2 regions of the Lelliottia jeotgali genome follow, and region 1 is predicted to be linked to the other one. Evidence: predicted binding sites of a transcription regulator. Region 1 holds the regulator's gene; the other holds the start of a gene.
What was found. The regulator Fur, encoded in region 1, represses iron uptake genes when iron is present. The targets are predictions, from matches to a motif close to ATAATAATGAGAACNACTATCAA.

Region 1 (16,380 bases):
TTATCCAGGAACGGCACGCGGGCTTCAACGCCCCACGCAGACATCGCTTTGTTCGCACGAGCACAGTCAAACATGTGCAGCGCCTGCAGTTTACGCACCGTCTCTTCGTGCAACTCTTTGGCGTTTGGCGCTTTATGGAAATACAGGTATCCGCCAAACACTTCGTCAGAACCTTCGCCCGACAGCACCATTTTAATGCCCATCGCTTTGATTTTACGCGACATCAGATACATCGGCGTCGAGGCGCGAATGGTGGTCACATCGTAAGTTTCGATGTGATAGATAACGTCGCGAATCGCATCCAGACCTTCCTGCACGGTGAAGTGAATTTCATGGTGCACGGTGCCCAGATGGTTTGCCACTTCCTGCGCGGCTTTCAGATCCGGCGCACCTTCGAGGCCTACGGCGAAGGAGTGCAGTTGCGGCCACCAGGCCTCAGAGCGTTCACCGTCTTCCACGCGACGTGCGGCGAATTTCTTGGTGATGGCAGAGATAACGGAGGAATCCAGCCCACCAGAAAGCAGCACACCGTACGGCACATCTGACATCAGGTGGCTTTTGACGGAGTCTTCCAGCGCCTGACGCAGTTCGTTTTTGTCGGTGACGTTGTCTTTCACTGCGTCAAAATCAAACCAGTCACGCTGATAGTAATGGCGAATTTCGCCGTCTTTGCTCCATAGATAGCTGCCGGCCGGGAACTCTTTAATGGTGCGGCAAACCGGGACCAGGGCTTTCATTTCAGAGGCAACGTAGAAGTTACCGTGTTCGTCGTGGCCCATGTACAGCGGAATAATACCGAGATGATCGCGGCCGATCAGGTAGGCGTCTTTTTCGCTATCGTACAGCGCGAAGGCAAACATGCCCTGCAGATCGTCGAGGAACTCAGGCCCTTTTTCCTGATACAGGGCAAGGATCACTTCGCAGTCGGAACCGGTCTGGAAGGCGTAGCGGTCGCCATACTCTGCGCGCAGCGCCTGATGGTTGTAGATTTCACCGTTAACGGCCAGCGCGTGCGTTTTTTTCTCGTTATACAGCGGCTGGGCACCGGCGTTGACGTCGACAATCGACAGACGTTCGTGAGCTAAAATGGCTTTATCGCTTGCGTACACGCCGGACCAGTCTGGGCCGCGATGGCGCATCAGGCGAGAAAGCTCCAGTGCCTTTTTACGCAGTTCGCCCGCGTCAGTTTTAATATCCAGTACGCCAAAAATTGAACACATAACCTTCTCCGTTAACCCTGTTGCAGTGTGATGTTGCTTGCTTATGAAAATGCCGCAAAACAGGGTGTGCGCGCAACACTTTTACGGGTGGAAAAGCAAATAACGCAACAGGCATTGCCGAATGTTGAAAAAAGAGTATGTCGCGAGCGGTTTTATTGATGATTATTCAATGAATGACGATTTTTGTTAGATGCGGTGATGTTTTTGCGGCTTAAAAATGAAAAACCACGCTCGAGGGCGTGGTTTTTTGTCAGATAACGTCGATTTCAGCCACCGACGGATAAATCCAGCTCGGTCGGAACGGCATGGCGTCGATGTCGTCGAGCGTCGACACACCCGAGAGCACAAGGATCGTTTCAAGCCCGGCCTGGAAACCGGCCAGAATATCGGTGCGCAGATTATCGCCGACAATCACCGTGTGCTCGGAGTGGGCCTGCATTTTGTTGAGCGCCGCGCGGACAATCCACGGGCTCGGTTTGCCCACTACAAAGGGTTTGCGGCCAGATATTTTCTCGATACCGGCACAGAGCGCACCGCACGCCGGGTAGTAGCCACGGCCATGAGTGTCCGGGTTGGTGGCAATAAAGCGTGCGCCGTTCGCCACGAAGTAGGCCGCTTTGTGCATCATTTCCCAGTTAAAGGAGCGGGTCTCGCCGACAATCACAAAATCAGGATTCACATCGGTGATGGTAAAGCCTGCTTTATACAGCTCATGGATTAATGCGCCTTCGCCGACCACGTACGCTTTTTTCCCTTCCTGACGTTTCAGGAAATCGGCGGTCGCCATCGCGGAGGTGTAAAACACGCTATCCGGCACGTCGACGCCAGCGGTGGCGAAGCGGTTGGCCAGATCCTGCCCGGTCTGCGACGGATAGTTGGTCAGCAGAACCAGCGGCATTCCTTTTTCCAGAATACGGTTCAGAAACTCAGCGGCACCGGGCACCGCAACGTTATCGTGCATCAGCACGCCGTCAATATCACAAATCACATTCTGAATGGTCATGAACTACCTGGCATCTCAAAAAAAGAAGGCGTCACTATAAAGCGCTCTTAGCTTTCCAGCAAACGCTGGAGCAGCAGACCGTTAAGCATGGCGCGTTTCACCAGCGCAAAAGCGCCAATGGCGGAGCGATGATCGAGCGTCGAGCGCACCACCGGCAGATTCTGACGGAAGGCTTTCAGCGCCTGAGTATTAATGCAGCCTTCGATCGCCGGAAGCAGCACTTTCTCAGCCTCGGTGATCTCACCGGCGATCACCACTTTCTGCGGGTTAAACAGGTTGATGGCAATGGCGATGGTTTTGCCCAAATGACGGCCCACTTGCTCAATCACTTCGCAGGCGAGGGCGTCGCCTTTGTTGGCGGCTTTGCAGATGGTGTTGATCTTGCAGTCTTCCAGCGTGATGCGGCTTTGATAGCCCTGTTCAAGCAAATGGCGCACACGATGTTCAATCGCAGCATTGGCGGCGACCGTTTCCAGACAACCAAAATTGCCGCAGTGGCAGCGCTCGCCAAGCGGGTCTACCTGAATGTGTCCAATCTCACCGACGTTGCCGTTACGGCCAATAAAAATGCGTCCGTTGGAGATAATCCCGGCACCTGTTCCTCGGTGTACGCGCACCAGAATAGAGTCTTCGCAATCCTGACTCGCACCAAAGTAGTGCTCCGCCAGCGCCAGGCTGCGGATATCGTGCCCGACATAACAGGTGACGTTGAAACGTTTTTCCAGCGCACCGACCAGCCCCCAGTTTTCAACCTGAATATGCGGCATATAACGAATCACGCCGCTTTCCGGGTCGACCAGGCCAGGCAGGATAACCGAGATGGCGATCAGCTCGCGGATTTTACGCTGGCAGCTTTCAATAAACTGCGCAATGGTATTCAGCAGGGCGTGTTCCAGCGTTTCTTGCGTGCGTTCCGGCAGGGGATAGTGTTCTTCTGCCACTACTTTGCTGCTCAAATCATACAGAGTGAGCGTGGTGTCATGACGACCCAGGCGCACGCCAATGGCGTGGAAATTGCGGGTTTCAGTAATGATAGAGATGGCGCGGCGGCCCCCGGTGGAGGCCTGCTGATCGACTTCTTTAATCAAGCCGCGCTCAATAAGCTGACGCGTGATTTTAGTCACGCTGGCGGGTGCAAGCTGGCTCTGTTCGGCAATCTGTATGCGCGAGATCGGACCATGCTGGTCAATCAGGCGATACACCGCCGCACTGTTAAGTTGTTTAACGAGGTCAACATTACCAATTTGAGCTTGTCCGCCAGATGTCATACTTTTACTTACTCAGTGACGACCTCGTTACCATTAACGATGGTCTTAATAATTTTATAATCGCGTGTGAAGGCGGTGAGGTTGGCCACCATGCCCGGTGCGATACCGCCCAGCTCTTTATCCACGCCGATAGCGCGAGCCGGGTAGAGTGTTGCCATACGCAGCACTTCATCCAGCGCAATGCCGCAATGTTCAACCAGGTTACGTACCCCTTCGATCATCGTCAGCGCCGAGCCGCTCAGCGTTCCGTTCTCATCCACGCACAGTCCATTGCGGTAGTATATTGTTTTACCAGCAAAAATGAACTGCTCAATGTTTGCCCCTGCTGGCGCCGTGGCATCAGTCACCAGGCACAGCTTATCGCCCTTGAGGCGTTTCGCGTTGCGGATATTGGTGTAATCCACATGCAGGCCATCAGCGATAATGCCACAGTAAACGTCTGGCTCATCAAGAATCGCACCGACCAGCCCAGGTTCACGACCGGTAATGTACGGCATCGCGTTATAAAGGTGCGTTGCAAAGGTAATACCTGCACGGAAACCGGTTTTGGCTTCGGCGAGCGTGGCGTTGGAATGACCCGCAGAAACCACGATACCCGCGGCTGCCAGTTGACTTATCACTTCTGGCCCGGTCATTTCAGGCGCCAGCGTTACTTTGGTGATCACGTCCGCGTTGGCGCACATGAAATCGACCAGCTCGGCGTCCGGCTTGCGCACGTAATTCGGGTTATGCGTGCCTTTCTTGACGATGTTCAGCCACGGACCTTCAAGGTGCAGACCCAGCGCCTGATGCGGATATTTCGCCAGGTATTCACGCATCACGCGGATACCTTGCTTCATTAATTCGTCGTCGGAGGTAATGAGTGTTGGCAGATAGCTGGTACAGCCCGATTTCTCGTTGGCTTTCTGCATGATCTCCAGCGTTTCAACGGTGACTGCCTCTGGCGAGTCGTTGAACTGCACGCCGCCGCAGCCGTTCAGCTGGACGTCGATAAAACCGGGGGAGATGATTGCTCCATTGAGTGAGCGTTGTTCGATCTCCGGCGGCAGTTCAGCCTGCGGGCAGACACGTTCAATCAAGCCATTGGCGATAACAATCGCATGGTCATCCAGAATTTCATGGCCGGTATAAATCCGACCGTGGGTTAAAGCGTACATAAGACCCCCGGTTTAAAAATTCAGCCGCCTCTTTGGGAAGAGGCGGCTAGTCAATTACAGACCTTTAATATTTTCAGCTTCTAACTCGTTGAAGTATTTCAGCGTCTTCACTTTCAGTTCCATCGTAGATGGCTCGTCGCATACCACCACGGCTTTTGGATGCAGCTGCAGGCAGCTGATGGTCCACATGTGGTTCACGTTGCCTTCAACGGCGGCTTGCAGCGCCTGTGCTTTCACATTGCCCAGCACCAGAATCATCACTTCTTCGGCATCCAGCAGGGTGCCCACGCCAACGGTCAGGGCGTATTTAGGCACCTGATTCACGTCGCCGTCAAAGAAGCGGGAGTTTGCCACGCGGGTGTCATGGGTCAGGGTTTTAATACGGGTACGAGAGGCCAGTGAAGAAGCCGGTTCGTTGAACGCGATATGACCGTCGTTACCCACGCCGCCCATGAACAGGTTAATTTTGCCATAAGAGCGGATTTTTTCTTCGTACTGACGGCATTCTGCGTCAATATCAGGCGCGTTGCCATTCAGCAGGTTAATATTTTCAGGTTGAATATCAACGTGATCAAAGAAATTGCGGTGCATGAAGCTATGGTAGCTCTCCGGATGCTCCTTCGCTAAGCCTACGTATTCGTCCATGTTGAAGGTCACAACATGTTTAAAGCTAACCTGGCCTGATTTATGCATTTCGACCAGAGCCTTATACGCGGTCAGCGGGGTGCCACCGGTTGGCAGGCCGAGAACGAAAGGACGATCGGCAGTAGGTTTGAACGCGTTGATACGGTTAACGATATGGCGTGCAGCCCATTTACCGACTTGTTCAGCTGTAGCCAGGGGAATCAGTCTCATTGTTCACCTCTAAAGTTAAAGTTAAAAAAAGTGGGCGGATGGCGCGCCTTGACCTTAAATAAGCGTAACCTGGATCACGCAGGGCAGGGGTCAATCCGACTTGATTTTTTGAATGATAAAATAAGTTTTCACTGTTAGCCAGCAAAAGGGAGGGTTAATAACGGAATTTGGTGACAAAACTCACAAAAAGTATGCATTTAATTTGCGATACGAATTAATTTCTCACACACTCAGAATGCCAGTGATTCATCAACTGTATCGATAAGTTAGTGACACAATAAAAAACAGCTGAGAACGTGCCTTAAACGGGGTCTCATAGGGGGAAGCACAAGTGAGTATTCTAGGTTATTTACAAAAGGTTGGCCGCGCACTGATGGTGCCGGTTGCCACGCTGCCAGCGGCAGCAATTCTGATGGGTGTGGGCTACTGGATTGACCCAGTAAGCTGGGGTGGTGATAACGCACTTGCGGCGCTGTTCATCAAGTCCGGTTCCGCGATCATCGACAATATGTCTGTGCTGTTTGCGATTGGTGTCGCTTACGGTATGTCCAAAGATAAAGACGGTGCAGCAGCATTAACCGGTTTTGTGGGCTTCCTGGTGTTGACCACACTCTGTTCTCCGGCAGCGGTTGCCATGATTCAGAAGATCCCAGTGGACCAGGTGCCTGCTGCGTTCGGTAAGATCAGCAACCAGTTCGTCGGTATCCTCGTGGGTATCATCTCTGCAGAACTGTACAACCGCTTCAGCGGCGTTGAGCTGCCGAAGGCGCTGTCGTTCTTCAGCGGCCGTCGTCTGGTGCCGATTCTGACCTCCTTCGTCATGATCGCTGTGGCGTTCATCCTGATGTACGTCTGGCCGGTTATCTTCGACGGTCTGGTAAACTTCGGTGAGCACATTCAGAAACTCGGTTCTGCGGGCGCAGGTATTTACGCCTTCTTCAACCGTCTGTTGATTCCGGTCGGTCTGCACCACGCCCTGAACTCCGTGTTCTGGTTTGACGTTGCAGGTATTAACGATATCCCTAACTTCCTCGGCGGCGCACAGTCCATCGAAACAGGTAAAGGCATTGTCGGTATTACCGGTCGTTATCAGGCGGGCTTCTTCCCGATTATGATGTTCGGTCTGCCGGGTGCGGCGCTGGCCATCTACCACTGCGCACGTCCAGAGAACAAAGCGAAAGTTCTGGGTATCATGATGGCAGGCGCATTCGCGGCCTTCTTCACCGGTATCACCGAGCCGCTGGAATTCTCCTTCATGTTCGTGGCGCCGGTTCTGTACGTGATCCACGCTGTGTTGACCGGTATCTCCGTGTTCATCGCTGCTTCGATGCACTGGATTGCAGGCTTCGGCTTCAGTGCGGGTCTGGTGGATATGGTGCTGTCGTCCCGTAACCCGCTGGCGACTCACTGGTGGATGCTGATCCCTCAGGGTCTGGTGTTCTTCGTGATTTACTACGTGGTGTTCCGCTTCACTATCACCAAATTCAACCTGATGACTCCGGGTCGCGAGCTGGCTGTTGCCGGTAGCGAAGCTGATGGCCAGGACGTGAATGTGAGCGGTGATAAAGAGCAGGACGTTGCAGGCCTGGCGCGTCAGTACATCGCCGCTGTTGGTGGTTCTGACAACCTGACCGGCATCGACGCCTGTATCACGCGTCTGCGCCTCAACGTGAAAGATTCTTCTCTGGTTAACGAAGCGCTGGCAAAACGCCTGGGTGCATCTGGTGTGATTCGTCTGAACAAAACCAGCGTGCAGATTATCGTAGGCTTCGTGGCGGAAAAAATCGCTAACGCCATGAAAACCACCGGTCCGGTAGCGGCTTCTGAAGCTGCTCCTGTCGCCGCTGCACCTGTTGCGGCTAAACCTCAGGCGGTTCCTAACGCTACCACCATCGCGGCGCTGGTTTCTCCAGTCACCGGTGAAGTCGTTGCCCTGGAGCAGGTTCCTGATGAAGCATTCGCCAGCAAAGCGGTCGGTGACGGCGTAGCAGTGAAACCAACGGAAAAAACCGTGGTTTCTCCAGCAGCCGGCACCATCGTGAAAATCTTCAACACCAACCATGCGTTCTGCCTCGAAACTGAGAAGGGTGCTGAGATCGTGGTCCACATGGGTATCGACACCGTTGCCCTGGGTGGTCAAGGCTTCACGCGTCTGGTTGAAGAGGGTGCCGAAGTGGTGGCAGGTCAGCCGATTCTGGAAATGGATCTGGACTTCCTGAACGCCAATGCGCGCTCCATGATTAGCCCGGTTGTTTGCAGCAACATCGACGACTTTAGCGGTCTGGTTCTCCAGGCGAAAGGTCAGGTCGTTGCCGGTCAAACGCCACTGTACGAGATTAAAGGCAAGTAATCGCTCCTGAGTAGAGTCATGCCTTAAGCGGCGGGGGTAATCCTCCGCCGCTTTTTTTTGCAGCAATCCTCCCCAATATTCACTTCAAAGCCATTTTTTGCATAACTAAAGGTTGTCACTACGTCCGGCTTATAAGATCATATCCCGTTATACGTTGTTGACGCTTTGAGGAATCCACGATGAGTGAGGCTGAAGCCCGCCCGAGTAACTTTATTCGCCAGATCATCGATGAAGATCTGGCCAGTGGTAAGCACACCACAGTTCATACCCGTTTCCCGCCGGAGCCAAACGGCTACCTGCATATCGGTCATGCGAAATCCATCTGCCTGAACTTCGGCATTGCGCAAGACTACCAGGGCCAATGCAACCTGCGTTTCGATGACACTAACCCTGTTAAAGAAGACATCGAATACGTTGAGTCCATTAAGAACGACGTGCAATGGTTAGGCTTCAGCTGGTCTGGCGATATCTGCTACTCCTCGGACTATTTCGATCAGCTGCACGCGTACGCCGTAGAGCTTATCAACAAAGGCCTGGCCTACGTTGACGAGCTGTCTGCTGACGAAATCCGCGAATACCGTGGCTCGCTGACGGCGCCGGGTAAAAACAGCCCGTTCCGCGATCGCAGCGTCGAAGAAAACCTCGCGCTGTTCGAGAAAATGCGTGCAGGTGGCTTCGAAGAAGGCAAAGCCTGTCTGCGTGCCAAAATCGACATGGCGTCACCGTTCATCGTGATGCGCGATCCGGTGCTGTATCGCATTAAATTTGCCGAGCACCACCAGACTGGCAACAAGTGGTGCATCTACCCGATGTACGACTTCACCCACTGCATCAGCGATGCGCTGGAAGGCATTACGCACTCTCTGTGTACGCTGGAGTTCCAGGACAACCGTCGTCTGTACGATTGGGTTCTGGATAACATCACCATCCCTGTGCATCCGCGTCAGTACGAATTCTCTCGTCTGAATCTGGAATACACCGTGATGTCCAAGCGCAAGCTGAACCTGCTGGTGACCGACAAGCATGTCGAAGGCTGGGATGACCCGCGTATGCCGACTATCTCTGGTCTGCGTCGTCGTGGCTATACCGCAGCGGCTATTCGCGAGTTCATCAAACGTATCGGCGTGACCAAGCAGGACAACACCATTGAGATGGCGTCTCTGGAATCCTGCATTCGCGAAGATCTGAACGAAAACGCGCCGCGCGCTATGGCAGTTATCGATCCGGTTAAACTGGTTATCGAAAACTACCCGCAGGGCGAAAGCGAGCAGGTCACCATGCCGAACCATCCGAACAAACCGGAAATGGGCAGCCGTGAAGTGCCGTTCAGCGCTGAGATCTGGATCGATCGCGCTGACTTCCGCGAAGAAGCGAACAAGCAGTACAAACGTCTGGTGCTGGGCAAAGAAGTTCGCCTGCGCAATGCGTACGTGATTAAAGCTGAGCGCGTTGAGAAAGACGCCGAAGGCAACATCACCACTATCTTCTGCAGCTACGACGCGGAGACCCTGAGCAAAGACCCTGCGGACGGACGCAAAGTGAAAGGCGTGATTCACTGGGTGAGCGCAGCACACGCGCTGCCGGTCGAAATTCGTCTGTACGATCGTCTGTTCAGCATTCCGAACCCTGGCGCGGCGGAAGATTTCCTGGCGACCATCAACCAGGAATCATTGGTTATCAAGCAGGGTTATGCAGAACCTTCCCTGAAAACAGCCGAAGCGGGTAAAGCGTATCAGTTCGAGCGTGAAGGTTACTTCTGCCTTGACAGCCGTTATGCAACCGCTACCAAACTGGTATTTAACCGTACCGTTGGTCTGCGTGATACCTGGGCCAAAGCTGGCGAGTAAGCCTGGTCAATGAGAGACAAACGCCGCTTAACGCGGCGTTTTTTTTGCTTATCGATCATGCGATTACTTGAAGTGAATATTTTTGACGTAAAAATAGTGCGTCAATGAGCTGCTACTTATTTTTTTTAATAAAGTTTCGAGTAACTTGAATTAAGTCGAATAAAGAGATGTAAGCGCTATCAAATAAGTTTACCTACTGAATTTTACCGATTTTTTCCGCTTAAGCCTTGTCGGAAGCGATATGTTTCAAATCGCTACCAATTATGTGCACTTCGTCATAATCCTGCATTTTGCTCACTGAAAAGCATTGATAATTCGCGTCGCGAAAAATAGTCTAAAGGCGGTAGTTAATTCGAGGGTATTTCTGACTACCCCTGACCATTAGGTCTTTTAGATTTTTCGCCGTTTAAGGCGCTTTTATTCGTCAAAGAGGAACAATCTATGCGTACGTTCAGTGGCAAACGTAGTGCGCTGGCGATGGCTATCGCCGGTGTGACAGCAATGTCGGGCTTTATTGCAGCTCCGCAGGCTCAGGCAGCAGGCTTTATCGATGATTCGACACTCACGGGCGGTATCTATTACTGGCAACGTGAACGTGACCGTAAAGACGTCACCGATGGCGACAAATACAAAGTAAACCTTTCTCACTCCACCTGGAACGCTAACCTGGATTTCCAGTCTGGTTATGCCGCTGATATGTTCGGTCTGGATATTGCTGCGTTCACCGCTATCGAAATGGCGGAAAACGGCGATAGCGCGCACCCCAACGAAATCGCGTTCTCCTCCAGTAACAAAGCCTACAAAGAAGACTGGTCTGGCGATAAGAGCGGGATCAGCCTGTATAAAGCGGCAGCTAAATTCAAATACGGTCCAGTATGGGCGCGTGGCGGTTACATTCAGCCAACCGGCCAGACGCTGTTAGCACCACACTGGAGCTTTATGCCGGGTACCTATCAGGGTGCTGAAGCTGGGGCAAACTTTGATTACGGCGATGCGGGTGCGTTGAGCTTCTCCTACATGTGGACCAACGAGTACAAAGCGCCGTGGCACATCGAGATGGACAAGTTCTACCAGAACGATAAAAAGACCCGCGTGGAATATCTCCACTCTCTCGGCGCGAAATATGACTTCAAAAACGATCTCGTGCTGGAAGCGGCGTTTGGTCAGGCTGAAGGTTATGTCGATCAGTACTTCGCCAAAGCCAGCTACAAATTCGATATCGTTGGTGGCCCATTGACCACCAGCTACCAGTTCTACGGCACACGCGACAAAGTCAGCGATGGCAGCGTGAACGATCTGTATGACGGCACCGCATGGCTGCAGGCGCTGACTTTTGGCTACAAAATCGGGCAGGTGGATTTACGCCTCGAAGGGACTTACGTCAAAGCCGAAGGGCAGCAGGGCTACTTCCTTCAGCGTATGACGCCAACCTATGCATCGTCCAACGGTCGTCTGGATATCTGGTGGGATAACCGCTCTGACTTCAACGCCGACGGCGAAAAAGCACTCTTCTTCGGTGCGATGTATGACCTGAAAAACTGGAATCTTCCGGGCTGGGCAGTGGGTGCTTCCTACGCTTACGCATGGGATGCGAAGCCGGGTGACATGGCGACGCCAGACGCTTACTACGATCCTAACTATCGTCTGAAAGAGTCTTCTTACAGTCTCGATGCGATGTACACCCTGCAGGACGGTCGCGCTAAAGGCACTATGTTCAAACTGCACTTCACGCAGTATGACAACCATTCCGACATTCCAAGCTATGCAGGCGGTTACGGCAACATCTTCCAGGATGAGCGTGACGTGAAATTCATGGTTATCGCGCCATTTACCATCTTCTGATGAACTGTCCGGCGGGACATTCCCGCCGGAATGGAGACCGACATGTTGAAGAAATTAGTCATTGTCGCAGTACTGGCATCAGGACTGGCTGCGTGCGCTCAGCCTCAGGCCCCGAAAGAAGATTCTCGTCTCAAAGAGGCTTACAGCACCTGTATCAATACCGCTGAAGGCTCGCCGGAAAAAATCCAGGCCTGTCAGAGCGTGTTGACGGTACTGAAGAAAGAAAAGGCACATGAGCAGTTCGCCACGCAGGAAAACGTCCGCGTGATGGATTACCAGGCCTGTATCCAGGCGCGTAAGACGGGTAATGGCGAAGCGGTGAAAGCCGATTGCGGTCAGCTCTGGCAGGAGATTCGCAACAATAACGCGCAGTAATTCGCGTTGATTAACGCCCGGCAGCGAAAGCTCGCCGGGCGTTTTTGCATTTATTTCAGGCAAAAAAAAGCCAACCGTCAGGTTGGCTCAGAGTATGAAAACACGATTATTTTGTATCGTGAGCGTGCTCGTTTTCGCGGCAATCGCCTTCAGCACAGTGACCATACAGATACAGGCTATGGTTGGTCAGACGGATGCCATGACGAGTGGCGATTTCACGCTGACGTGCTTCGATAGAGTCATCGCTAAACTCAATCACCTTGCCGCAGTCGAGGCAAATCAGGTGATCGTGGTGATGCTGCTGCGTCAGTTCGAAAACGGATTTACCGCCTTCAAAATTGTGGCGGGTGACAATTCCGGCGTCATCAAACTGGTTCAGAACGCGGTATACGGTCGCCAGTCCAATCTCTTCGCCCATGTCGATCAGACGTTTGTATAAGTCTTCCGCACTGACGTGATGGTTGTCCGGTCCTTGCAGAACTTCCAGGATTTTTAAACGAGGAAGCGTCACTTTCAGGCCAGCCTTCTTTAATGCGGTATTGTTGTCAGTCATGCGGAATCTGTCCTGTTGCTAAACGGTTCACTTCTTTAGAGGAAATGAAAGAAAATGCAGTTGGGATAATGCGTCTCATTATAGAACTGCCATGCCTAAATGAAAACTGCAAGTCTCAAGCAAAGTATGCTTATAAAAACGTGGTATCACCAACAAACTTGTTCGATGGCATCCACTGTAACCCTGGGACATTGTACAGGTATGAACACAAAAGTTAAAAATTTGTAGCAATTATTTTGATTGGAATTATCTATCAATGAGGCATGGCGTAAATCGCCATGCCTCACAGATTTGATCAGGCGTTCAGAATATCGTCGAGGTGCAGTTCTTCGCGGATCTGTTTTACCCACTTGTCGACGCGCTCTGCGGTCAATTCTGGCTGACGGTCTTCGTCAATCGCCAGTCCGACAAAGTGATCGTCGTCCGCCAGGCCTTTAGAGGCTTCGAAATGATAGCCCGCCGTTGGCCAGTGGCCGACGATCGCGGCACCGCGTGGTTCAATGATGTCGCGAATAGTCCCCAGCGCATCACAGAAGTATTCCGCGTAGTCTTCCTGGTCGCCGCAGCCAAACAGGGCCACGAGCTTGCCGTTGAAATCGACTTCTTCCAGCGTCGGGAAGAAATCATCCCAGTCACACTGCGCTTCGCCGTAGTACCAGGTCGGAATGCCGAGCAGCAGAATATCGTAGCCTTCGAGATCTTCCTTGCTGCTCTTAGCAATGTCATGCACGTCGGCAACGTCTTTACCAAGCTGTTTTTGAATGTTTTTTGCGATGTTTTCGGTATTACCGGTATCGCTGCCGAAAAAAATGCCGATGATTGCCATGAGTGAAATAACCTCTTGAAACTTAATGGTATGGTGGCGCAATTTGTCCACGGATAAGGGCAATCATAGCAGAACAGGGAAGTCTGCGGAAACAGCTATCACGCGGGACTGCACTCTGTGCTACATGAAAAGGACTATTGGGTGGATTTTCGGACGATCACCTGGTGCTGCGCCATGCCTGAAGTTGTGCCATCAGCATCTCTTCAATCAGCTCACTGCGGCTGATCTCGCGCGCATCGGCCAGCTCCGTTAAGGCGTCGACAGCCTCCGCGTTGAGTTTTAGCTCGACGCGTTTAAGCCCACGACTCTTGTCGCGTTTCAGCTGATTGCGCTTATTGATGCGCAACTGTTCATCACGCGAAAGCGGATTGGTTTTTGGTCGTCCCGGTCGACGTTCAGTCGCGAACAGATCTAATGTCGTGCGGTCCGTTTGTTCTTTGGCCATGATTCAGAGACTTCGGGGGAAAACAAGCAGCCCTGCTATTGCCGGGGCGATGAGCGCGACATCATACATGACGTCAACCTGCACGCCAACGACTGGTAGCCTGCGGGCAATCAGTCGCTGGCTTTTTAATCAAATCGCGTTATCAGAGAGATAGCGGCGTATTGCTCGCAGCACCGCTTCTGGTTTTTCGGCGTGAACCCAGTGCCCGGCTCCGGCAATCACATGCGCACGCGCCTGTGGGAATTGCGCCAACAGGGCGTCGCGATATGCGTCGGTCACATACGGAGAATTGCCCCCGCGAATGAACAGGGTAGGGTGCGGCCAGGCCGGAACCTTCTGCCAGCCGACAATATCCGAATACTGGTCCCACAGCACCGGCACATTAAAACGCCATGCGCCATCGACGAATGATTTCAGCAGAAACTGCACCACGCCTTCTTCATCAAGATGCTCGCGCATTACCGCAGCGGCTTGCTGGCGAGTCGACACGCCTGCATCGGTCACGGCATTAATGGCGGCAAAAATTTCGTCGTGACGGCGCACGTCATAATCCACCGGCGCGACATCAATCACTACCAGCTGATCGATACGCTCAGGCGCCAGCGCCGTCAGCGCCATCACCGCTTTGCCACCCATCGAATGGCCAATCAGCGTCGCCTTTTCAATATTGTTCGCATCGAGCGTATCCAGCAGATCCTGCGCCATCACACTGTAGGTCATCTCCGGGCTGCGATCGGAAAGCCCGTGGTTGCGCATATCCACCTGCAGGATATCGTGGTCGGCCACCAGATCGCGCGCCAGCACGCCCAGGTTATCGAGACTGCCAAACAGGCCATGAACCAGTACGATGGGGGAATTATTGTTCGGCGATTGTGCAGATTGCGCTCGGCTATTCAATTTCATGGCAAAGTTCTTTTTTTACAGGTGTCAGGTTAGGGTATTATGTTGACCATTCTGCCGCCCGGCTGCAAGGTTCCAGTTTAATCTGACTTTTTGCCGCTGGCCGGGCTTGACCCTATTCGCGGTTGGGATTAGCCCTTATAATCCCAACGACTTGTATTCAGATAAGATATTGCACTGGATTAAGATGAAAACAATCGAAGTTGATGATGAGCTCTATCAGTATATTGCCAGCCACACGCGACATATTGGCGAGAGTGCGTCCGACATTTTACGGCGTATGCTGAAATTTTCCGCCGCCTCACAGCCTGCAACTCCGGTTTCTAAAGAGGTTCGTCAGCCAAATGCGGTTGCTGAAGTTAAAGCCGTCGCTCCGGTGAAAGATAAAGTGCGCGCGGTGCGTGAACTGCTGCTTTCCGATGAATACGCCGAGCAGAAAAAAGCGGTTAACCGCTTTATGCTGGTGCTGTCTACACTCTATTCACTGGATAACAAAGCGTTTGCTGAAGCCACCGATTCGCTTCATGGCCGTACCCGCGTCTACTTCGCGATCGACGAGCAAACGCTGATTGCAAACGGCAATCAAACCAAGCCTAAACATGTCCCTGGTACGCCGTACTGGGTGATCACCAATACCAATACCGGACGCAAATGCAGCATGGTCGAACACATCATGCAGTCGATGCAATTCCCGGCGGAATTGATTGAAAAGGTTTGCGGTACCATTTAACCCTTGCACAGGAAGGACCAGGCAATGGCAAATCACGATCGTGCGGGTCAGCCTGCACAACAAAGCGATTTGATTAACGTCGCTCAACTTACCGCTCAGTACTATGTACTGAAGCCAGAAGTGGGTAACGCAGAACACGCAGTGAAGTTTGGGACGTCTGGCCACCGTGGCAGCGCGGCGCGCCACAGCTTTAACGAACCGCATATTCTGGCCATTGCCCAGGCCATCGCGGAAGAACGCGCCAAAAATGGCGTGACCGGTCCGTGCTATGTCGGTAAAGACACTCATGCGCTGTCCGAACCGGCATTCATTTCCGTGCTGGAAGTGCTGGCCGCGAACGGCGTTGACGTTATCGTGCAGGAAGACAACGGCTATACCCCAACGCCTGCGGTCTCGAATGCCATTCTGGTGCACAACAAAAAAGGCGGCGCGCAGGCTGACGGTATCGTCATCACCCCTTCGCACAACCCGCCGGACGACGGTGGTATCAAATACAATCCGCCAAACGGTGGCCCGGCTGATACCAATGTCACCAAAGTCGTCGAAGACCGCGCCAATGCGCTGTTGGCTGATGGTCTGAAAGGTGTAAAACGTATTTCTCTGGATGCCGCGATGGCTTCCGGTCATGTGAAAGAAGTGGATCTGGTTCAGCCGTTTATCGAAGGGCTGGCCGATATCGTTGATATCGCCGCGATTCAAAAAGCGGGCCTGAAGCTGGGCGTGGACCCGCTCGGCGGCTCCGGTATCGAATACTGGAAGCGCATTGCCGAATTCTACAAGCTGGATCTGACCATCGTTAACGATCAGGTTGATCAGACCTTCCGCTTTATGCACCTCGACAAAGACGGCGCCATCCGTATGGACTGCTCCTCCGAGTGTGCGATGGCCGGTCTGCTGGCCCTGCGTGACAAGTTCGATCTGGCGTTTGCTAACGACCCCGACTACGACCGTCACGGTATTGTCACCCCTGCGGGCCTGATGAATCCGAACCACTATCTGGCCGTTGCGA
Region 2 (16,380 bases), on a different contig from region 1:
AAAGCGCGTCTGGTGGCGCTGGGTGCAAAAGTGGCGGGCAGTGTATCGAAGAAAACCGATCTGGTGATTGCCGGTGAAGCGGCAGGCTCGAAACTGGCGAAAGCGCAGGAGCTGGGCATTGAAGTTATCGACGAAGCCGAAATGATTAGGCTACTGGGAGAGTAACGTGGAGAAAGAACAGCTCATCGAGATTGCCAATACCGAAATGCCATTCGGAAAATACAAGGGACGTCGATTGATTGACGTGCCGGAAGAGTATTTTCTGTGGTTTGCGCGTAAGGATCAATTCCCTGCCGGGCGACTCGGCGAGCTGATGGCTATCACACTGCTCATTAAAAGCGAAGGGCTGAGCCATCTGGTTCAGCCCCTCAAGCGTCCTTAAGCTTTCGCGGCGCGGGTCTCTTCCTGCGCCAGCTTCTCTGTCTCGCGCTTGTAACGACGCGCCATCACCGCACAGACCATTAGCTGAATCTGGTGGAAGATCATCAGCGGCAGCACCATCATGCCAATCACCGACGTCGGGAAGAGAATATTGGCCATCGGGATACCGTTGGCGAGACTCTTTTTCGAGCCGCAGAACACAATGGTGATTTCATCCGCTTTATTGAAGCCAAATTTACGGGCGGCAAAAGTATTCACTGCGATCACAATCGCCAGTAACACGATGCTCACCAGCGCGATAAACAGCAGCGAACCAATCCCGACCTTGTGCCAGATCCCATTCACTACGGCTTCGCCAAAGGCGGAGTAAACCACTAACAGAATCGAGGTCTGGTCGGTTTTGCCAATCCACTTTTTGTTTCGCGCGACGAAATCCCCGGTCCACGGACGAGAAAGATGCCCAAGCACGAACGGCAGCAACAGTTGCAGGCAGATTTTACCAACCTGCTCAAGGTTACCCTCTGCGCCATGCATATTCATCAGCAAGCCAACCAACAGTGGCGAGACAAAAATCCCCAACAGGCTGGAGGCTGATGCAGAGCAGACTGCTGCCGCAACGTTGCCGCCAGCCAGTGACGTAAACGCGATGGCCGACTGGACGGTCGCGGGCAAAATGCACAGATACAGGAAGCCGGTATACAGCGCCGGATCGACGTTCACCGGTGCCCACCAGGCGAAGAGCACGCCGAGGATCGGGAACAGAATGAAGGTGCTGCACATTACCCACAGGTGAAGTCGCCAGTGGCTGCCCCCGGCGATGATCGCTTCACGAGACAGCTTCGCCCCGTGCATGAAGAACAGCAGGGCAATAGCTGCCGTTGTCAGGCCTTCGATAAACGGAACAAAACTACCGCGCGCCGGGAAGAAAGAGGCCAGCAGGACAACGGCAATCAGCGTAAGGGTAAAGGGATCGAGAACACGAAACAGTTTCATAAACGCTCCTGAAATCAGATTTCGCTATTGTGCTTTGTTCCGTTTGAGAAATAAAATCGATTTATTGCATCCATTCATGAATAAAACAGATGAATTATTCCCTTCGTCAGCTTCGTGTTTTTGTCACCGTCGCCCAGGCCCGCAGCTTTAGCCGTGCCGGGGAGATGATCGGACTGAGCCAGTCGGCAGTGAGTCATAGCGTAAAAGAACTGGAATTACAGACCGGCGTGCGCCTGTTGGATCGTACCACGCGTGAAGTGGTACTTACCGAGGCGGGGCAGCAGCTGGCTGCGCGTCTGGAGCGCCTGCTGGATGAACTCAACAGTACGCTGCGTGACGTGGGCAGGGTGGGGAAGCAGCTTTCCGGGACAGTCCGCGTTGCGGCCAGTCAGACGATTTCTGCACATTTGATTCCGCAATGCATTGCCGAAAGTAATCGCCGCTATCCCGATATTGATTTTGTACTGCACGACAGGCCGCAGCAGTGGGTTCTGGAGAGTATCAGGCAAGGTGACGTTGATTTCGGCATTGTTATCGATCCCGGTCCAGTGACAGATCTCGAATGTGAAGTCGTGCTGTCAGAACCATTTTTACTCTTGTGCCGCGAAGATGATCCTCTTGCATCGGTGCCTCAGGTGACATGGCAGTCGTTGCAGGGCGCAAATCTGGTATTACAGGATTATGCATCGGGAAGCCGACCGCTGATAGATGCGGCACTTGCTCAGCAGAGGGTGAACGCGACAATTGTGCAGGAGATTGGACATCCCGCGACGCTTTTCCCAATGGTGGAGGCCGGGATTGGCATCAGCGTGTTACCCGCGCTGGCGCTGCCGTTGCCGCAGGGGAGTAGGCTTGTTGTCAGGCGTTTCACGCCGTGCATAGAACGTAAACTGATGCTTGCGCGGCGTAAAAATCGCTCGCTTTCTGGTGCGGCTCATGCGCTTTGGGAGGTGGTACGTATGCAGGCACAGCGATTGATGGAGGCCCGCATACGCGATCCGTTATTTAATGCACCAGAGGATTAGATGTAGATATCAATCTGGTGATCGGCGGAAGGTGAGTTAACGCCTTCCATTTTGCCCTGTTTTTGATCTTGTTTTTGCTGGGCTTCTTCAGCCTGCTGGCGCTGTAATTGTGCCAGTTGGGCTTGCAGCATTTTGATCTGAGCCTGAAGCAGCTCCTGCTGTTTTTTCTTATCCTCGGTGCTGCCGCTACCGTTCGCGACATCCTTAAGTTGCTGAGTCAGCTTAGTGATTTGCGATGTCAGGCGGCTAATCTGCGAAGCGATACCGCTTGCACCGGAACTGCTGCCACCGCTGCTGCCGGTCTGCACTGAAGGAGTTGATGTCTGTATTGTTGTCATTTTAAATCCTCTCGCCATAAAACAAGCATATCGGCAAATAAACCCATAGCTTGAGGGGACCTGCCAGATCTGGGAGGGAGAAAATTCAGGAATCGCAGATAGCAAAAAAGCGCCTTTAGGGCGCTTTTTTACATTGGTGGGGCGTGCAGGATAACTCGCTTCGCTCGCCCTTCGGGCCGTCGCCTTACGGCTCCGTTGCCTCACTGCGTTCGGCTCGAACCTGCTGCAGGCTCGAATCTTGAATATCGCAGATAGCAAAAAAGCGCCTTTAGGGCGCTTTTTTACATTGGTGGGGCGTGCAGGATTCGAACCTGCGACCAATTGATTAAAAGTCAACTGCTCTACCAACTGAGCTAACGCCCCGAATGGTGGGTGATGACGGGCTCGAACCGCCGACCCCCTCCGTGTAAAGGAGGTGCTCTACCAACTGAGCTAATCACCCAAACTTCGGTACTGCTATTACAAGAGAAGATAATGGTGGGTGATGACGGGCTCGAACCGCCGACCCCCTCCGTGTAAAGGAGGTGCTCTACCAACTGAGCTAATCACCCAAATCTTATCTCTTGCTACACTGCGGTATCACTCACAAATGAATGGTGGGTGATGACGGGCTCGAACCGCCGACCCCCTCCGTGTAAAGGAGGTGCTCTACCAACTGAGCTAATCACCCCCGCTGTGTGGAGTCGCATTATAGGGAGAGTTGAAAATGAGTCAACGCCTTTTCTAAAGATTTTGTTTGTTCGTCGTAAAATTAAACAAACGGATCACAAAATGGCCCGCGCAGCATGATTTCTAAACAAATTTAGTAAACCTGCACGTCAATAAGGCAACATCATTGAGGAATCGGCCCACAGTGATAGAATATTGCCCATTGTTTTTATCCCAGCATTTGCCGGTCGTCGGCATCTTTATAACGTAAGGCCATTTCATGAAAATCAAAACTCGCTTCGCGCCCAGCCCGACAGGCTATCTGCACGTCGGTGGTGCACGTACTGCTCTCTATTCCTGGCTTTTTGCACGTAACCACGACGGTGAGTTCGTGCTGCGTATTGAAGACACCGATCTCGAACGTTCCACACCGGAAGCAATCGAAGCCATTATGGATGGGATGAACTGGCTGAATCTGGAGTGGGATGAAGGCCCGTACTTCCAGACGAAACGTTTTGACCGTTACAACGCCGTCATCGACGACATGCTGGTCGCGGGTACCGCGTATAAATGCTACTGCTCCAAAGAGCGTCTGGAAGCTCTGCGTGAAGAGCAAATGGCGAACGGTGATAAGCCTCGTTACGATGGCCGCTGCCGCCACAGCCACGAGCACCATGCCGATGACGAACCCTGCGTTGTGCGTTTCGCTAACCCGCAGGAAGGTTCTGTTATCTTCGACGACCAGATCCGTGGCCCGATTGAGTTCAGCAACCAGGAACTGGACGATCTGATCATTCGTCGTACTGACGGTTCACCGACCTACAACTTCTGCGTTGTGGTTGATGACTGGGACATGGAAATCACCCATGTTATTCGCGGTGAAGATCATATCAACAACACACCACGTCAGATTAATATCCTGAAAGCGCTGAATGCGCCGGTGCCTATTTATGCGCACGTATCGATGATTAATGGCGATGACGGTAAAAAACTGTCCAAACGTCACGGCGCTGTCAGCGTGATGCAATACCGCGATGACGGTTATCTGCCGGAAGCGTTGCTGAACTATTTAGTCCGTCTGGGCTGGTCCAGCGGTGACCAGGAGATCTTCAGCCGCGAAGAGATGATCAAACTGTTCTCCCTGAATGCAGTGAGCAAATCCGCCAGTGCATTTAACACCGATAAACTGCTGTGGTTGAACCATCACTACATCAACACCATGCCGCCGGAATACGTTGCAACCTACCTGCAATGGCACATTGAGCAGGCGAATATTGATACCCGCACTGGCCCAGAGCTGGCGGATCTGGTGAAACTGCTGGGTGAACGCTGCAAAACGCTTAAAGAGATTGCGGAAAGCTGCCGTTATTTCTACGAAGAGTTCGAGGCGTTTGATCCTGACGCGGCGAAAAAACACCTGCGTCCGGTTGCTCGTCAGCCGCTCGAAGTCGTGCGTGATAAACTGTCTGCACTGACTGACTGGACTGCGGAAAATGTTCACAACGCGATTCAGGCTACGGCAGACGAACTGGAAGTCGGTATGGGGAAAGTTGGTATGCCACTGCGTGTTGCCGTGACTGGTGCTGGGCAATCCCCAGGACTTGATGTCACCGTTCATGCAATTGGCAAAACGCGCAGCGTTGCGCGCATTAACAAAGCTCTGGATTTTATTACTGAGCGCGAAAGCCAACAGTAAATACGTCGGGCAGACGAAGAGCAAAAACGGCAGGCTATCCTGCCGTTTTTTTATGCCTGTTCTTCAGCAATACCGAGGCGGGCGAGGAAGCCCTGAATACCTTCGCGGGCCAGCAGCACGGCAAGTTTTTCTTGCTCAATGAGCGTCATACTTTCCAGTGCGCCGGTCACCTGCCGTAACAAGCTGGTGGTGTTCGCCCCCTCATATTCGGCGGACGTTTCTGCAAGCTGATAAATAGCCTGTCGGTTACGAATCGCAGGGATATTCATAATATGTTCGCGTACGCGGGCGTCGATATGGATCAATCGTGCTCGTCCGCCTTTTACACCATGCAAACTTTCGGTTTTCCACCCTTGCTTACGCACCCAGCGGTTAATCGTTTGTTTGGCGACGCCAAGGCTATCGGACAACTCTTCCGTGGTCATTTTGCTCCGTAATTTTTTCATATCAGCTCTGTTCGCGTATCCCTAAACGTTGTAACAATCCGGTAATCCCTTCCCGCAGTAACAACGTCGTCAGCTGTTTTTGCTCATCCGGGGTCATTTCATTGGCCAGTGTCAGCAGCAGAGCGTTAAGTGAGCTATTATTGGCTGTGCTTTCAATGAGCTGAGGTTCATCCGTCATCCTGGATGCGCTGCGGATAAACTCTCGCACTTTTTCGTTAACGTGAACCAGACGCGCCTTACCACCCTGAACACCTGGTCTTGGAGATGTTTTCCAACCCTCCTTGCGTACCCATTTATTGATGGTCTGTCGGCTATAGCCAGTGAGTCGCGACAACTCCTCTGGCGTCATTCGTTCCTTGATCATGCAATTACCTGAATATCAGTAGGGTTAATGAGTGGTTCATGTTATAGCACCCTTTTATGCGAAAATGTGACAGGTTTAACTACTGGCTGCGAGCAGCTTCGCATTGTGACTCATTTGCATGATTTTTCGACGATTGAAAGGGCTGCGTTGATTTTGCCGTTGACACTCTGCAATGGAATTCATATTATGCCGCCCGTCAACACGACAGCTTTACGTTGGGGCTATAGCTCAGCTGGGAGAGCGCTTGCATGGCATGCAAGAGGTCAGCGGTTCGATCCCGCTTAGCTCCACCAAATTCTTATCCAGGAGAGTTTGGAACGTAAAACACTGTGGGGCTATAGCTCAGCTGGGAGAGCGCTTGCATGGCATGCAAGAGGTCAGCGGTTCGATCCCGCTTAGCTCCACCAAAATTCAGACCCTCGCCGAAAGGCGGGGGTTTTTTTATGCATTTGTTATCATCTCCTGCCTTTTTTGTTGCCATCCGTGTATGTTTATCAATCTGACCTCAATCGAAATCAAGAAAAGCATTCATTTAAAAACCGGGAACTTGATTCGCTCAATTAATAAACTTACCATTTCTTCAACCAATGATTCGACTGGGAAATAGCCCCTTGTTGCGAGCAAAAAGTTACCTTACAAATAATTTACGAATATTTATGCTGGCATTCATTTTATGTCTGCTGGCGGTGCCTTTCTCTCGTTTTATTTCCCCTCGCTCCATTCTTGACGGCCATTACGTCTATTTAGCCTGGCTTCCCTTAAGCGTGATGCTGGCAATGATGTTATTGTTTGGTCGCCGCGCGGTTCTTCCTGTTGTCTTGAGTTTTGCCTTAACCAATTTATATTACTTCCAGCTCACTCCTCTGCAGCACGCTGTTGTGCTTTTTTGCCAGACGTTTTCTGTCTTTGCGGTCTGCGCGATCCTTGGCTTCACGATGGGTAAGCGCTGGCGCTATGGGCTGCCGAACCGGCAGATCGGATTACGCATTTTCTGGCTGGGGTTTGTCATTCCCCTGGGTATAAAGTTGTCAATGTATCTGGCTGGATATTTCTTTGATTTTCCGCTTTCAATTTCTAACTTCTTTGGCGATGGCACCGCGATTTATAATATTGTTGATATTCAGAGCCTGATTTGTGCCAGCCTGATATTTACGATGATGTTCTATTATCCGTTAAGAATGATAATTAATCCGCGCTATGCCAGAACCTTCTGGTTACGCAGCGTTAAGCCCTATCTTATTCATAAACATTCCGTATTTACATTTGGCTGGCTAATATGTCTGACGCTGGGGTTAGTGGTTTTATGCTCCCCGATTGAGGCCAGTTTTATCGCCGGCTATCTGGTTCCGGTAATCTTTATCCTTTTCACGGTTGCTATAAGTCGCTTGAGCTACGCCCTTGTTTCTCTGAGCTGGGCGATTTCCGCTTTTCTGCTCCTGTCTTACAACAAAAATTTCCTCAACGGTGTACAGACGGGCTATGCGCTGGCGTTCGTCCTGTCGGTGCTGATTTCCTTTGCCATCTGCCTGATGTACATGTCGCGGATTTACCACCGCAGCGAATGGCTAAAGAAGGGCTGGCATGAAAGGGCATTGACCGACCCGCTCACGGGCCTCGCTAATATGCGGGCGCTGGAAGACTATTTGCTGCGGCACCCGGATGCCAAAATCTGCTGTCTGCGCATGGGGAATCTGGGCTTTCTCAGCCGCCATTACGGCATGTTGATGCGCATCCACTGCAAGCGCGCCATCACGTCGGCGGTGCAGCCTTTATTGCAGGCGAATGAAAAATTCTTCCAGCTGCCGGGCAGCGAATTGATTTTAGTACTCTCAGGGCCAGATACCGGTGAGCGTTTACAGCACATCGTCGATCGGTTGAACAGCCGTAAAATCTACTGGAACAATACCGGGCTGGACATCGAATTTGGGGCGTCCTGGGGAGAGCTGGAAGGGCATGATGGCGAAAACCTTCACCACACGCTGGGGCAACTGAGCTGGCTTTCTGAGCAATCTTGCGTGACGCACAGAGTGCTGGCGCTGACCAACAGCATTGAGACGGTCGCGGGGCAAACAACCGATCGGGTATTAATGCTCAGCCGTGTAAAACGGGCCCTTGATGAGGGAGGCGTGCGTTTATATGCTCAACCAATTCAGAACGCAGCAGGTGAGGGCTACCATGAAATTTTAACCCGTCTGGAGAGCGATGGTGAAATCATTACCCCGGATCGGTTCATCCCTCTGATTGCACAGTTTAACCTCAGCCACCGTTTCGATCTGTGTGTACTCGAGAACCTGCTTAAGTGGCTCCGCGATCACCCCACGACGAATTGCGGAGCCCGTTTCTCCGTCAATTTGATGCCGATGACGCTCAATCAAAAAGAGGTGGCCGCTGAAATTGTGGGACTGTTTAAACGCTACGCGGTTGTCCCTCAGGCGGTCATCATTGAAGTCACTGAAGAACAGGCTTTTTCAGATTCAGAGTCCAGTATTCAGAATATCCAGCAGCTGCGTGAGTATGGTTTCAAAATTGCGATCGATGATTTTGGTACGGGATACGCCAACTATGAGCGGCTTAAACGACTGCAGGCTGACATCATTAAAATCGATGGTTGCTTCGTGAAAGATATCTGTACGGACAGCATGGATGCGACGATCGTGAAGTCGATTTGTAGTCTGGCGAAGACTAAATCGTTGTGTGTGGTGGCGGAATTTGTCGAAACGCCTGAGCAGCGACAGATGTTACTGGATATCGGCGTGGATTATTTGCAGGGTTATTTGCTGGGAAAACCTCAGCCGCTTGACGAACTGCAGGCGTAAAAAAACCGGGGGCGCAAACCCCCGGTTTTTTATTTGGATTACAGTACCAGCGCAGCGATAGACGCGGACAGTACGCTCACCAGAGTAGAACCGTAAACCAGTTTCAGGCCGAAGCGAGAAACCACGTTGCCTTGTTCTTCGTTCAGACCTTTAATCGCACCGGCGATGATACCGATGGAAGAGAAGTTAGCGAAGGAAACCAGGAACACAGACAGAATGCCTTCTGCGCGCGGAGAAAGCGTGCTGGCAATTTTCTGCAGATCCATCATTGCAACGAATTCGTTGGAAACCAGTTTGGTGGCCATGATGCTGCCCACTTGCAGCGCTTCGTGAGCAGGAACACCCATCACCCAGGCAATTGGATAGAAGATGTAGCCCAGGATGCCCTGGAAGGAGATACCCAGCACCGCAGCGAACAGTGCGTTCAGCGCAGCGATCAGGGCGATGAAGCCGATCAGCATCGCAGCAACGATGATCGCCACTTTGAAGCCTGCCAGAATGTATTCACCCAGCATTTCGAAGAAGCTCTGGCCTTCGTGCAGGTTAGACATCTGAATGTTTTCTTCGCTGGCGTCAACACGGTAAGGGTTGATCAGCGACAGAACGATAAAGGTGCTGAACATGTTCAGAACCAGTGCGGCGACCACGTATTTTGGTTCCAGCATTGTCATGTATGCGCCCACGATAGACATGGAAACAGTAGACATTGCGGTAGCCGCCATGGTGTACATGCGGTTACGGGACATTTTGCCGAGGATATCTTTATACGCGATAAAGTTCTCAGACTGACCCAAAATCAGGGAGCTGACTGCGTTGAAAGATTCCAGTTTACCCATGCCGTTCACTTTGGATAACAGGAAACCGATCGCGCGAATCACAACCGGCAGAACGCGGATGTGCTGCAGGATACCAATCAGCGCAGAGATAAAGACGATTGGGCAAAGCACTTTCAGGAAGAAGAATGCCAGGCCTTGATCGTTCATGCTGCCGAAGACAAAGTTCGTCCCTTCGTTAGCAAATCCGAGCAGTTTTTCGAACATTTCGGAGAAGCCTTTCACGAAGCCCAGGCCTACGTTGGAGTTCAGGAAGAACCACGCAAGTAAAACTTCAATGACGAGCAGCTGTACAACATAACGAATACGAATGTTTTTGCGGTCTGTGCTGACCAGCAATGCAAGTGCAGTAACGACAACAAGTGCCAGGACAAAATGAAGGACGCGGTCCATATTTGCTCCAAATATGAGGCAGGTTTAATTTCCGTGCACATTCTATGTAACAAGCACAAAGAAAACGAGATCAAGACCACACTATAGTTACATCCTGTGACGAGTCTCAAAAATAGTGATCAACCATACACTTCTGTTATGTTATGTAAATGAGTGAAAAGTTACGTTTGTGTGCTACGCTTCACAAATGACTGTCGATTTCATCTCCTGTGAGATCGTTTCATTGCACCCGCCCCAGCTATCGTTCTTTGCTATCAGAGAAATCACTATAAACATCTTAAATGATCTTGATAATCATTCTCATTTTGATAGCATGAAACATAGCAAAGGCTATATTTCCAGAGGCAGAAATGACTAACAGTCGCGTAGAGGGTAGCAGTGGCAGAGCAGCGCGCAAGCTGAGGTTTGCATTAATGGGACCTGCGTTCATTGCCGCCATCGGCTATATCGATCCGGGCAATTTTGCGACCAACATTCAGGCCGGGGCCAGCTTTGGCTATAAATTACTGTGGGTCGTGGTGTGGGCCAATTTCATGGCGATGCTCATTCAGGTGCTGTCTGCAAAGCTCGGCATTGCGACAGGGAAAAATCTCGCAGAACAGATTCGCGATCACTATCCGCGTCCGGTGGTTTGGTTTTATTGGGTGCAGGCAGAGATCATTGCGATGGCGACCGACCTGGCGGAGTTTATCGGCGCGGCCATCGGCTTCAAGCTGATCCTGGGCGTGTCGCTCCTGCAAGGCGCCGTGCTGACCGGGATTGCCACTTTCCTGATTTTGATGCTGCAACGGCGCGGGCAAAAGCCTCTTGAGCTGGTGATTGGCGGTCTGCTGCTGTTTGTCGCGGCGGCTTACATTGTCGAGCTGATTTTCTCTCAACCGAATCTGGTGCAGCTCAGTAAAGGAATGATTATCCCAAGCTTGCCGACGTCGGAAGCGGTATTCCTGGCGGCTGGTGTGCTGGGTGCGACCATCATGCCGCACGTCATTTATCTTCACTCTTCCCTGACGCAGCACGCCCATGAAGGTTCGCGCCAGGAGCGTTATTCGGCCACCAAATGGGATGTCGGGATCGCCATGACCATCGCCGGGTTCGTTAATCTGGCGATGATGGCGACGGCGGCGGCTGCGTTCCACTTTAACGGTCACACGGGGATTGCCGATCTCGATCAGGCTTACCTGACGCTGGAACCTCTTCTGAGCCACGCGGCGGCAACCATTTTTGGCCTGAGTCTGGTGGCGGCAGGGTTGTCGTCAACGGTCGTCGGGACGCTGGCAGGGCAGGTGGTCATGCAGGGATTCGTGCGTTTCCACATTCCTCTGTGGGTGCGCCGCTCCGTCACGATGCTGCCTTCGTTTATTGTCATTCTGATGGGACTGGATCCGACGCGCATTCTGGTGATGAGCCAGGTTTTATTGAGCTTTGGTATCGCGCTGGCGTTGGTTCCACTGCTGATCTTTACCAGCAATAAAACCCTGATGGGCGATTTGGTGAACACTACGCTGGTCAGACGCATCGGGTGGATTATCGTGGTGCTGGTGGTGGCGTTGAACCTATGGCTGTTGATCGGGACGGCGCTGGGTCTTTAAGAGCCCATGCATGAAAAAAGGAGCCATTTGGCTCCTTTTTGTATTTTAGTGGCGATGACCGCCGTGTCCGTGGCCGCGTCCATGACCGTGTGGTCCGCGACGATCGTCCCGGTCACTCCAGCCTTCACGGTAGCCACGCTCGTACGCTTTGCGATTATCCCAGCCACGATGGCGGCCATTATCATGCCTCCACCAGCGGTCTTTTCGCCATTCATAGTTGCGGTGCCAGTAATCACGGTCGCGCCAGCCACCGCCGTCCCAGTAGTTACCATAATTGTCACGATCGCCAATTTGTAATTTTACTGATGGCAACAGGGTGATTTCGCCAGCATTAGCGATCAGCGGGGCTGAAGCCAAGAGTACTGCTGCAAGAATCAGTGACCTGAACATTGTTCTTCTCCTTCACGATCGGGGCCTTAGACGGCCTGTTAACGCAATATTACGGGGCCGTAAAGCCCCGTTTAATCGCCTCAACTCCTAATTCGTCAAGGTGAGCACGTTTTGCTAAAAGTGCATTTATTTTGTCCGATTCAGGATCGCGTCAATGGCACTCAGCTCATCGGCGCTGAAATGAAGGTTAGTTAACGTACCCACGGCGTCTTCAATTTGTGCGGTCTTACTGGCACCAATTAGCACCGTAGTGACCGCGTCATGGCGCAATACCCACGCCAGCGCCATCTGTGAGAGCTTTTGACCGCGACCTTCAGCCAGCGCGTTTAGCGCGCGCACCTGACTGATTTTATCCTCTGTTATCTGATCTGGATTGAGGAAGCGGCTCCCGCTGGCTGCGCGAGAATCCGCCGGAATTCCGTTCAGATAACGGTCGGTCAGTTGGCCCCCGGCCAGCGGAGAGAACGGAATACAGCCGACGCCTTTCTCCTGCAAAACAGACAGCAACCCTTGCTCCGGCGCACGTTCAAACATGGAATATTTAGGCTGATGGATAAGACACGGCGTACCCAAATCTTCCAGGATCTCAATCGCCTGGCGCGCCAGCTCGGCCGGGTAATTCGACAACCCGACGTACAGGGCTTTCCCCTGACGCACCACGTGGTCGAGCGCTTTCATTGTCTCGCGCAGCGGCGTTTCCGGGTCCGGGCGGTGATGATAGAAGATATCAACGTATTCCAGTCCCATACGTTTGAGACTTTGATCGAGGCTTGAGATCAGGTATTTACGCGAACCCCAGTCGCCATAGGGACCCTCCCACATGGTATAGCCCGCTTTGGTCGAGATAATCAGTTCATCGCGATAGGGCTGAAAATCTTCCCGGAAAATACGGCCAAAATTACTTTCCGCCGAGCCTGGAGGCGGACCATAGTTGTTGGCCAGATCGAAATGGGTAATCCCCAGTTCAAATGCCCGCTGTAAAAGTTGGCGACTGGTGTCAATGAGCGTGGTATCACCAAAGTTGTGCCATAAACCCAGTGAAATGGCGGGCAGCTTTAAACCACTCTGGCCACAACGACGATACTGCATTGACTGATAACGCATTTTATCCGCCTGAAAAACCATTGCTTAACCCCTCTGACCTGAAATATTCCAGCAGTGTATACGTTTACACCGTGGCGCTGTAAATCAGATTACACCGCCATTTTTCGTAAAGCATTCTTTCCAGAGCCATCTTGTCGCCGTTTCTGGACAGCCATCACGCTTCTTTAATACTCAAGGTGAGGTCAACGTCAGAAGGACACCTGCTATGCGAACCCCATACTGCGTCGCTGATTATCTGCTTGAACGACTAAAACACTGTGGCGCTGAACATTTGTTCGGCGTGCCGGGCGACTATAATTTGCAGTTTCTCGACCATGTTATCGACAGTCCCGACATTCGCTGGGTGGGCTGTGCAAACGAACTGAACGCGGCCTATGCTGCTGATGGATATGCCCGCTGCAAGGGCTTTTCCGCGCTGTTGACGACCTTTGGGGTCGGGGAGTTAAGCGCAATGAACGGCATCGCTGGCAGCTTTGCAGAGTACGTTCCAGTGCTGCATATCGTCGGGGCGCCGGGGAGTGCCGCTCAACAGAAAGGCGAGCTTTTGCACCACACGCTGGGAGACGGTGAGTTTCATCATTTTTACCGCATGAGTGAACCCGTGACGGTGGCACAGGCTATTCTCACCGAACAAAATGCCTGCTATGAAATCGATAGGGTGTTGTCGGTCATGCTGCGAGAGCGGCGTCCGGGGTATTTGATGTTACCCGCAGATGTGGCAAAAAAACCGGCAATACCGCCTGTAAACGCTCTCACAGAACGTACATCTCACGCCGACAGCGCTTGCCTGAAAGCGTTTCGCGATGCCGCGGAATCACGCCTCGTTACCAGCAAACGTACCGCGCTTTTGGCTGATTTTTTGGTTCTGCGTTATGGGTTGAAAGATCAATTGCAGAAATGGGTTAATGATTCACCGATGGCTCATGCGACGATGCTGATGGGCAAAGGAATCTTTGATGAGCGCCAGCCCGGTTTTTACGGCACCTACAGCGGCGCGGCCAGCGCAGAGCAAGTCAGAGAAGCCATAGAAGAGGCGGATACTGTCATTTGTGTCGGCACGCGTTTCACCGATACGCTCACCGCCGGTTTTACGCATAAACTCCCTGCTGGAAAAACGATTGAAGTCCAGCCACACGCGACGCGAGTTGGGGACCGCTGGTTCACCGGGGTACCGATGGCTAAAGCCGTCGATATTCTCTCTTCGCTATGTCAGCAGCATCTCGTGAGCCAGACAACTCCGGCCCGGCAGGCACCACTTACTCATCAGCATCACGATGAAACCCTCACCCAGGATAATTTCTGGCATACCCTGCAACCCTTTATCCGCCCCGGCGATATCATTCTTGCCGATCAGGGAACCTCCGCTTTTGGCGCAGCTGCATTGCGCCTGCCAACCGATGTGAACTTTATCGTTCAGCCGCTGTGGGGTTCAATTGGTTTCACCCTGGCGGCGGCATTTGGTGCGCAAACCGCCTGTCCTGAGCGACGGGTGATTGTCCTGACAGGCGACGGAGCAGCGCAGCTAACGATACAGGAAATGGGGTCGATGCTGCGGGATAAACAGCATCCGGTGATTCTGGTGCTGAATAACGAAGGTTACACGGTTGAGCGGGCGATTCATGGGCCGAAGCAGCGCTACAATGACATCGCCCTGTGGAACTGGACGCAAATCCCGCAGGCGCTGAGCCAGAATAATCAGGCACAGTGCTGGCGGGTGAGCGAAACGGTGCAGCTCGCAGAGGTTCTGGAGAAAGTCGCGCACAGCGAAAAGCTGTCGTTGATTGAGGTTATGCTGCCCAAAGAGGACATCCCTCCGCTGTTGAGCGCCATCACCCAGGCGCTGGAAGCGCGAAATAACGCCTGACTATTTCTTTGGTCGCCAGGCCATCAGCATCGGTTTGCCCGCCAGCAGGAGCCAGGCGGGCAACATCACAATACACAGCAACGGCAGCAGATTAGTATCCGGGACCACCACCACGGCCATAAACAGGCTCAGCCAAGCATCACGCGTCACCACCAGTACCAGTCCCAGAATTGAACAAGAAACGGTAATGGCCGCTGGGACTGCATCGACGTGTTCATGCAACATCAGGCCCAGCGCCACGGCAATGAACACCGCCGGGAAGATACGCCCGCCACGAAAACCGCACGCCGCTGCCACCACTACGGCAGCCAGTTTCACTACCGCGAACATGAAATAGTCCGACACGCTAAAGACCTGACTAAACGACATCTGCTGCATCTCATCCAGGCCTTTGAAGAGGGTGATTGGCCCGCCAATGGCGCCCAAAATACCGAGCAAAAATCCGCCGACGCCCAGAATCAATACCGGGTGTTTTAGCTTATGAATCAACAGGTGCAGGCGCGGTAAGCACCATACAGCAACCATACCGAGTGCAATGGCGATAGCGGCGACAATGGCTCCGCTGAAAATATCCGCCAGCTGCATGTGTCCATAGTGCGGGATGGGCAGCGAAAAATGCGGCTGGAAGAACAGGCTGGTGGTCAGCGCACCGGCAGCCGCTGCCATCAGCGGGGCGAACAACCGATCCCACAGCGGAACGTCGTTATCGGAACTGAGCGTTTGAGAAAAGATCAGCGCGGCGGCGACGGGCGTGCCAAACAACGCGCCAATCGTGCCTGCCGACGCCAGAATGGTCCAGTCGAGTGCACCCACTCGTGGTAAAACGCGCGCCCCGAGATACACCGCGAGGGCAATATTCACCGCCATAATCGGATGTTCTGGCCCGAGGCTCACACCGCCCGCCAGGCCAATTACCAGAGCCAGAATCAGCCCCGGAAGGGCCGCCGGGTTAACGGGGGCGCCAATCAGTGGCTCAAGTGCAGGGTCGGGGCCTGCGTGACCTGGACTAAAGCGAATCACCAGACCCACCGCAATACCCGTTAGCGTTAACATCAGGATAATCCAGACCGGAGAGGCCGCATCGATACCGAATTGTCCAGGAAGAGAGGTCCATAATAACGTTTGCAGCACCGAGGCGACTTTCATCACCACGATTAACACCAGGCTTGACGCAATACCGATGATTAGCGCAGGCGTCGCTAACAGCAGCATGGTTCGGGCGCGCGGATGAAGCATGATGATTTCCTTGTACAAAAATAGTAAGCGTGGTTTTGCACAATCAGTTTGACGGCAATAGTGCAAAAGCTGCTGAAACGGTAAAGTTATTCTGTGACGTAGATCGATTATCCTGGGCCACACGCATTCGGGTCGTTGTTGTTATCCCGCCTTAAACTTACAGTGTCCCAAAGATTTATTCTGACTTTAGCGGAGCAGTAGAAGAATGACAAAGTATGCTTTAGTAGGCGATGTGGGCGGCACCAACGCCCGACTGGCGCTATG

Region 2: the regulator Fur is predicted to act here: its motif matches at 10,221-10,243, upstream of JBO43_RS05645 (Nramp family divalent metal transporter).

Annotation. Positions count from the first base shown of each region.
Region 1 is NZ_JAENMQ010000004.1:874-17,253, reverse strand. It holds gene asnB (asparagine synthase B) at 1-1,220, opposite strand, end outside; gene nagD (ribonucleotide monophosphatase NagD) at 1,471-2,223, opposite strand; gene nagC (DNA-binding transcriptional regulator NagC) at 2,271-3,491, opposite strand; gene nagA (N-acetylglucosamine-6-phosphate deacetylase) at 3,500-4,648, opposite strand; gene nagB (glucosamine-6-phosphate deaminase) at 4,703-5,503, opposite strand; gene nagE (N-acetylglucosamine-specific PTS transporter subunit IIBC) at 5,835-7,853, shown strand; gene glnS (glutamine--tRNA ligase) at 8,033-9,700, shown strand; gene chiP (chitoporin ChiP) at 10,142-11,542, shown strand; gene chiQ (ChiQ/YbfN family lipoprotein) at 11,588-11,917, shown strand; gene fur (ferric iron uptake transcriptional regulator) at 12,024-12,470, opposite strand; gene fldA (flavodoxin FldA) at 12,766-13,296, opposite strand; gene ybfE (LexA regulated protein) at 13,454-13,741, opposite strand; gene ybfF (esterase) at 13,871-14,644, opposite strand; gene seqA (replication initiation negative regulator SeqA) at 14,829-15,371, shown strand; gene pgm (phosphoglucomutase (alpha-D-glucose-1,6-bisphosphate-dependent)) at 15,396-16,380, shown strand, end outside.
Region 2 is NZ_JAENMQ010000001.1:1,193,248-1,209,627, reverse strand. It holds gene ligA (NAD-dependent DNA ligase LigA) at 1-165, shown strand, start outside; gene JBO43_RS05725 (DUF3820 family protein) at 167-382, shown strand; gene JBO43_RS05720 (bile acid:sodium symporter family protein) at 379-1,374, opposite strand; gene JBO43_RS05715 (LysR family transcriptional regulator) at 1,464-2,399, shown strand; gene JBO43_RS05710 (FlxA-like family protein) at 2,396-2,737, opposite strand; RNA gene JBO43_RS05705 (RtT sRNA) at 2,872-2,995, opposite strand; tRNA gene JBO43_RS05700 (tRNA-Lys) at 3,025-3,100, opposite strand; tRNA gene JBO43_RS05695 (tRNA-Val) at 3,104-3,179, opposite strand; tRNA gene JBO43_RS05690 (tRNA-Val) at 3,213-3,288, opposite strand; tRNA gene JBO43_RS05685 (tRNA-Val) at 3,332-3,407, opposite strand; gene gltX (glutamate--tRNA ligase) at 3,666-5,081, shown strand; gene JBO43_RS05675 (YfeC-like transcriptional regulator) at 5,132-5,527, opposite strand; gene JBO43_RS05670 (YfeC-like transcriptional regulator) at 5,529-5,891, opposite strand; tRNA gene JBO43_RS05665 (tRNA-Ala) at 6,109-6,184, shown strand; tRNA gene JBO43_RS05660 (tRNA-Ala) at 6,223-6,298, shown strand; gene JBO43_RS05655 (sensor domain-containing phosphodiesterase) at 6,479-8,707, shown strand; gene nupC (nucleoside permease NupC) at 8,746-9,933, opposite strand; gene JBO43_RS05645 (Nramp family divalent metal transporter) at 10,284-11,522, shown strand; gene ypeC (DUF2502 domain-containing protein YpeC) at 11,568-11,912, opposite strand; gene mgrA (L-glyceraldehyde 3-phosphate reductase) at 12,039-13,037, opposite strand; gene ipdC (indolepyruvate decarboxylase) at 13,222-14,880, shown strand; gene JBO43_RS05625 (ion channel protein) at 14,881-16,116, opposite strand; gene glk (glucokinase) at 16,322-16,380, shown strand, end outside.